Teredinibacter purpureus: one gene and its partner. The protein of the gene in region 1 interacts with the protein of each later gene in a pairwise test. Links are inferred from orthologs where the notes say so. Each region holds a gene or a part of one and is shown on either strand. Other genes may lie near its edges. The genes, in order: secD and pheT.

Region 1 (3,253 bases):
AAATATTAATAATATCAAATGACTCCGTTTTACGTACTCGACGGAAATTTTCACGTATCCGATCAGACACAACAATAGTATCGTTAAGCGAATACCCGATGACCGCCAAGACAGCCGCCAAAACCGTTAAGTCGAAATCCATCTCGGTAATGGCGAAAAACCCAAGCACTATAAGTACATCGTGCGCTAAAGCGGCTACTGCCCCCACCGAAAATTTAAACTGAAATCGCAACGCTACGTAAATCATAACCACGGCAAGGGCAAATAACATTCCCAGGCCGCCATCGTTCATAAACTCTTCACCCACCTGAGAGCCCACATATTCAATTCGCTTGCGCACAACAGTGCCATCGCCTTGATAAGCTCCCTTCAGTGATTCCACAATGGTATCACCAACTTTTTCACCGTCGGATTGAATTCGAATAACTACATCTTGATCGCTACCAAAATTCGCCACTACAGCGCTTGGGTAACCCTGATTTTTAAGATCCGCACGGATACCATTTAAATCGGCTGTTTGTGGGTAATGCAGCTCGATTAGAGTACCGCCTGTAAAATCCAACCCAAAACTTAAACCTTTAACGGCCAAGGCAGTAACGGACGCTACCAGTAGAATGGTTGAAAAAATGGCAGCAAGTTTTCGCCGCCCCATAAAATTAATAACTTTACTATCGCTCATGAGAATTCTCTTTTAATTAGGGCCCGTTATATCCACAATTTCTCAACGCGACGATTACCGTAAATAAGATTTACGATAGCGCGTGTACCCACAATGGCGGTAAACATGGACGTGACAATACCAATCGCCAAAGTAACAGCAAAACCTTTCACTGAACCGGAGCCAATAGCGTATAAAATAATCGCAACAATAAAGGTGGTTACGTTCGCATCTAAAATGGTTTCAAATGCACGTTCAAACCCAGCTTTAATGGCTGACTGTGGCGGCACGCCATTGGCGAGCTCCTCTTTAATTCGAGAAAAGATTAGGACGTTAGCATCTACGGCCATCCCCACCGTTAATACGATACCAGCAATACCTGGAAGCGTTAACGTAGCACCAAACAAAGACATAATAGCGATTAACAAAACAAGGTTTAGCGAAAGCGCTATGTTGGCTGCAAAACCAAATACTCGGTAATAAACCAACATAAAGATCAGCACCATAATTAAGCCTAACTGAACAGACTTAACACCCAGCGCAATGTTCTCGGCTCCTAATGATGGGCCGATAGTACGCTCTTCAACAAAACCCATAGGTGCAGCTAACGCACCAGCACGCAATAACAACGCTAGCTCAGACGCCGATTGCGGGTTTTCCAAGCCTGTAATACGGAAGCTTTTACCCAACGCACTTTGTATGGTGGCCAAGCTAATAATGCTAGATTCTGGAATTTGGCTGTAAATAATTTTTTCATCGCCATTTTCGTCAAGTGTGCGCTTAGTATGCGTTTTATATTCAATAAACAACACGGCCATTCGACGCCCCACGTTATCGCGGGTTTTACGGTGCATAGCACTGCCACCTTGGCTATCCATCGTAATATTGACTTGCGGCAAACTCGTATCCGGGTCATAACCCACTTGCGCATTCGTAACATTTTGGCCCGTCACTATTGGGCGCTTCTCAACGCTCGCATCACCATAGAGACGTTGCTTTTGCTCATCACGCTGAGGATACTTTTCTCGCTGAGAGGCCAGAGTAGAAGCATTGGCTTCTAACCTAAATTCCAAATTAGCGGTTTTACCAATAATCGCTTTTGCACGGGCAGTATCTTGAATGCCAGGCAGCTCTACCACTATTCGATTTCGACCTTGACGCTGCACCAAAGGCTCTGCAACACCAATTTCGTTTACACGGTTTCGCAATGTAGTTAAGTTTTGCGTTACGGCGTAATCTTCTTTTTCGCGGATATATGCTTCGCTAAATTGCGCACGAATCAAATATTTACCGGCTTCGTCAACACGCTCATATTGCAGCTCGGGCAAATCTTTTCGGAACATGCCCGTTATTTGAGTGCGAAGCTCGTCGGTTTCCGTGGTTACCGTAATTACGCCCGCTTTCGCGCGTACAGCTACACCCCGTAAACGCTCTTTTCGAATATGTTTATTAATGAACTCTTCGGTATTTTCAATTTCTTCAGCCAATACTTTTGGAGTATCAACTTCCATCAAAAAATGCACACCACCGGCTAAATCCAAGCCTAATTTCATTGGGCTTGCACCGAGGTTCAACAACCAGTCGGGCGTTGTTGGCGCTAGGTTAACCGCAACCACAAAATCCCCACCGAGGGCTTCTTGAATTTTTCGTTGGGCAGCGAGCTGATCGTCGCGTTCACGCAAGCGCAATAAGCCATTGCTCTTGTCAAACTCAACACCAAAATAGTCGATGCCAAGCTCTTTTAAAACAGCTTCGGCTTTATCGATATCACGTTGAGTAATCTCTAAAGCGGCGGATGAGCCTGAAATTTGAACAGCTGGGTCAGGTGAGTAGATATTCGGTAGCGCGTAGAGAAAACCTACAACGACGGTAACCAGAATAAGACAATACTTCCAGAAGGGGTAACGGTTCATGTTGGGGTCCAGTAAAGCTTGGTCATTTCCCCTTTGAAAGAGTGAAATGCCGCTAGCGTTCTTGTCATTTTAATTTTAAGGAGGCGGGATTATACCTACATTTGCGCTTAAGAGGTGGAATGCCGTCATGCGCGGGCACACTCTTAAGCTGAGCCCGCTCCATTACAGTACCTTATTGTGCAACCTCAACATGGGCGCACACGCCTTGCTATTCAAGGGTAAAGCGAGTTTTACCCTGCCGTTCGTAAAATTCTTCTACATATTGCGCGAGCTGCCCATGCGCAATGGCATCGCGTAATTCCTGCATGATGGTTTGATAGTGCTGTAAATTATGGATAGTATTCAGCTGAGAGCCTAAAATTTCGCCACACTTATCGAGGTGATGCAAATAAGCACGACTAAAATTTGAGCAGGTGTAACAATCGCAACTGCTATCTAACGCACTGGTATCGTGACGATGTTTCGCGTTACGTATTTTCACCACGCCTTCACGGGTAAACAAATGCCCATTACGCGCATTACGCGTAGGCATAACACAATCGAACATATCGACGCCTCGACAAACGGCTTCCACGATATCTTCTGGCTTACCAACACCCATCAAATAGCGCGGCTTGTCGGCTGGCATGGTATCGGCAAGATGATCAAGAATACGTACCATATCCGTTTTGGGTTCGCCAAC
Region 2 (3,415 bases), 1.0 Mb from region 1 along the record:
CACTTCTTCTAAGTCTCGGATCATTTCCGCTACTATTTTCGATAGTTCAGTGCTGCTTTCAGGTTTATTTACGTCGCTGGTCATTTGCTGACGTGCGCCACCAATCGTAAAGCCTTGATCGTACAGTAGTGATCGAATTTGCCGAATGGTGAGTACATCGGCTCGCTGATAGTAGCGGCGATTGCCTCGGCGTTTAACCGGTTTCAACTGGGGGAATTCTTGCTCCCAGTAACGCAATACATGCGGTTTTACCGCGCATAGCTCGCTAACTTCTCCAATAGTGAAGTAACGCTTGCCTGGGATTACGGGTAATTCGTCGTTATTACTCGGTTCCAGCATACGCTTCGACTCGTGCCTTTAGTTTTTGACCAGGGCGAAAGGTTACCACTCTTCTCGCAGTAATCGGTATTTCTTCACCCGTTTTGGGGTTTCGGCCAGGTCTTTGTTTTTTGTCACGCAAGTCAAAATTGCCGAAACCGGATAGTTTGACTTGCTCATTTTGTTCCAGCGCATTCCGAATCTCTTCAAAGAAAAACTCAACGAGCTCTTTGGCTTCACGCTTGTTAAACCCTAACTCTTCGTACAGGTTTTCAGCGAGGTCGGCCTTTGTGAGGGACTCTTTATCGATATTATCTAAGGCTGGCATTAAATTCATCCTCTAGCCGCTTAATAATGTCGGCCACCGGAGTGTTAATTTCATCTTCGTTAAGAGTGCGTGAAGGATGCTGAAACGTCAAGTTAAAAGCCAGACTTTTTCTTTTAGGATCAATACCTTCGCCGCTATATACGTCAAACACCTTTAAGTTTTTGAGGTAGTCACCTGCATTTGCTCGAATTTCGTCCAATAGCACTGCAGCGTTGACGCCCCTATCTACAACGATAGCTAAATCTCGACTAACTTCAGGGAATTTTGACAGTGGCTCAAAAACGGGAACGGTGGTGGAGAGTACTTTTTGCAACGCCACTTCGAATACAAATACCGATTTAGTGATGTCCAGCGCCTTTAGTAGCTGAGGGTGGATAGCACCAACAACGCCAACTGACTCACCCTCTACAAACACTTCTGCACTTTGCCCTGGGTGTAATGCGGTATGTACCACAGGCTGAAAGGTGATTGTTTTGCTGGTAAGCGATAACAACGACTCGAGGTCACCTTTTATATCGTAAAAGTCTACGTCGCTCTTTTCTGCTACCCATGAGGCTTCGTCTCGCTGGCCGTATATTAAGCCTGCAAGGCCCGCTGTTTGGGCCAAGCCTTGTGGTGTAGGTATGAAGCGCAAACCTTTTTCGAACAAGCGTACACGGCTATGTTGACGATTAAGGTTACGTCGAAGTGTTTCGACGAGCCCAGGCAATAACGAGGTACGCATGACGCTCATATCTGCGCTAATAGGGTTAAGTAACTCTACCGCTGATGCGGTATCACCAGCCGTAAATAATGCCTGTATTTTCGGGTCGATAAAGCTGTAGGTTATGGCTTCTTGGTAACCCCTGCCAATTAATTGCCGCGCTAAGCGGTCTTCTGGTAATTGGGAATCTTTAATTTTAGGTAAGGATGCTGGCACGCGCATTTCGGTGACTGGTAGCTGGTTGTAACCATAGATACGCGCTAGCTCTTCGAGTAGGTCGGCTTCTATTGCGATATCGAAGCGATAGCTGGGTACGCTGAATGTCCAACGGCTATCGGTTTGGCTGCTTAAGCTTAAACCGAGGCGAGTGAGTATATCGACCACTTCTGCGTCGGGAATGGCTAAACCCAAGCCAGATTCTATACGGCTACGCTGAAGCGTTACCTCACGCGCAGGGGGTAATGCCTCGGTGAGTTCACTCTTAACCAGTGGCCCAGCGGTTCCACCCACAATATCTAACAATAAGGCTGTCGCGCGCTCGAGGGCGCTTTCGGCTCCGTTATAATCCACTCCCCTTTCAAAGCGGTGAGACGAATCTGTATGTAAACCGTAAGAGCGTGCTTTACCGGCAATAATAATAGGGTTGAAGAACGCACTTTCTAGAAAAATATCGTGTGTATTGCTGGTTACAGAGGTTGTCTGCCCGCCCATCACGCCGGCCAATGCTATTGGCCCGCTGTTATCGGCAATAACCAATGAGCCTGCGTTTAGTTTTATTGCTTGGCCGTCGAGTAACGTTAATTGTTCGCCTTGCTCAGCTAAACGCACACGAATGCCGGTGTTAAGGGTTGCGAGGTCGAACGCGTGCATGGGCTGGCCCAGCTCCATTAAGATGTAATTCGTTACATCTACCACGGCATCTATAGAGCGAACACCGCTGCGCCGTAAACGTTCTACTAGCCAATGAGGGCTAGGCTTGCTGACATCAACCCCTTGTATTACTCGCCCCACATACCGCGGGCAAGCATCGCCAGCGTCTAGGCTAACGGGGAAGGTCGCATCGCTGGTATGAGCGACAGGAAGGATTTCTACGTTATTAACGGACACTTTATTCAAGACACCCACCTCGCGCGCAAGGCCTTTTAGGCTTAAGCAGTCGCTACGATTAGGCGTAAGGTCTACCTCAATAATGGTGTCGTTAAGATCTAGGTATTCACGTAGATCGGTGCCTACAGGTGCATCACTGGCAAGCTCCCATAAACCGGTGTCATCATCGCCCGCCTGTAACTCGGTTTGCCCACAGAGCATACCTAGGGATTCCACGCCGCGCAGTTTAGCCTTTTTAATTTTGAAGGCTTTGCCATCATCGCCGGGCGGTAAACTTGCGCCAACGAGTGCAAAAGGAATTTTTATACCTACGCGAGCATTTGGTGCACCGCACACCACTTGTTTAGTACCTTCGGGGTGGCCTGCAACTTGGCATACTCGCAGTTTGTCTGCATCGGGGTGCTGTATAACTTCGAGAATTTCTCCAACAACGACGTTGCTAAATTCACCGGCTACGCTGTCTATGGCATCGACTTCTAAACCCGCCATTGTGAGCTGGTCGACCAATTCTTGTGTGCCAACACTGGGGTTTACCCAAGTTCTTAACCAAGATTCGCTGAATTTCATGTATCGTTTTATCCGTTGCGGGCCATGAGCCCGATAGTCGTGAGTAATGGTGTGCGCTCTGGAGTTACACCCCTACATTCGCACTTTCTTGCTGGAAGAATAGAGGCTTTCCACTCTATTCTTTACCCTGTTAATTACGCTTTTATCGTTAGGTTTTTTGCTTAGAACTGTCGTAAAAAATCTAAATCGTTTTCAAAAAACAAACGCAGGTCGTTCACGTCGTAGCGCAACATGGCTAGCCGCTCTACACCTAGGCCAAAGGCAAAGCCGGTATAGGCTTCTGGGTCTACGCCACTAGAGGTCAAAACATTAGGGTGCACCATGCCGCAACCACCCACTTCTAGCCAACCGGTTTTACTGGCTTCCCAGCGAATATCGAATTCAGCAGAAGG

Evidence for each region.
Region 2: the proteins of secD (region 1) and pheT interact in binary tests that used the Escherichia coli proteins (3 or more experiments, as listed by UniProt). The link is inferred for Teredinibacter purpureus from one-to-one orthologs.

Annotation. Positions count from the first base shown.
Region 1 is NZ_CP060092.1:2,884,791-2,888,043, reverse strand. Bases 139-3,065 are described here. They hold secD (protein translocase subunit SecD), read right to left. Parts: upstream 2,572-3,065; coding sequence 706-2,571; downstream 139-705. Other genes in these bases: tgt (tRNA guanosine(34) transglycosylase Tgt), read right to left, coding at 2,780-3,065; secF (protein translocase subunit SecF), read right to left, coding at 139-679. Outside these bases: more of secF, read right to left, coding at 1-138; more of tgt, read right to left, coding at 3,066-3,253. UniProt on the Escherichia coli protein: Part of the Sec protein translocase complex. Interacts with the SecYEG preprotein conducting channel. SecDF uses the proton motive force (PMF) to complete protein translocation after the ATP-dependent function of SecA.
Region 2 is NZ_CP060092.1:3,901,810-3,905,224, forward strand. Bases 327-3,415 are described here. They hold pheT (phenylalanine--tRNA ligase subunit beta), read right to left. Parts: upstream 3,024-3,415; coding sequence 630-3,023; downstream 327-629. Other genes in these bases: H5647_RS17425 (MerR family transcriptional regulator), read right to left, coding at 327-339; ihfA (integration host factor subunit alpha), read right to left, coding at 327-646; pheS (phenylalanine--tRNA ligase subunit alpha), read right to left, coding at 3,185-3,415. Also shown: more of H5647_RS17425, read right to left, coding at 1-326; more of ihfA, read right to left, coding at 323-326.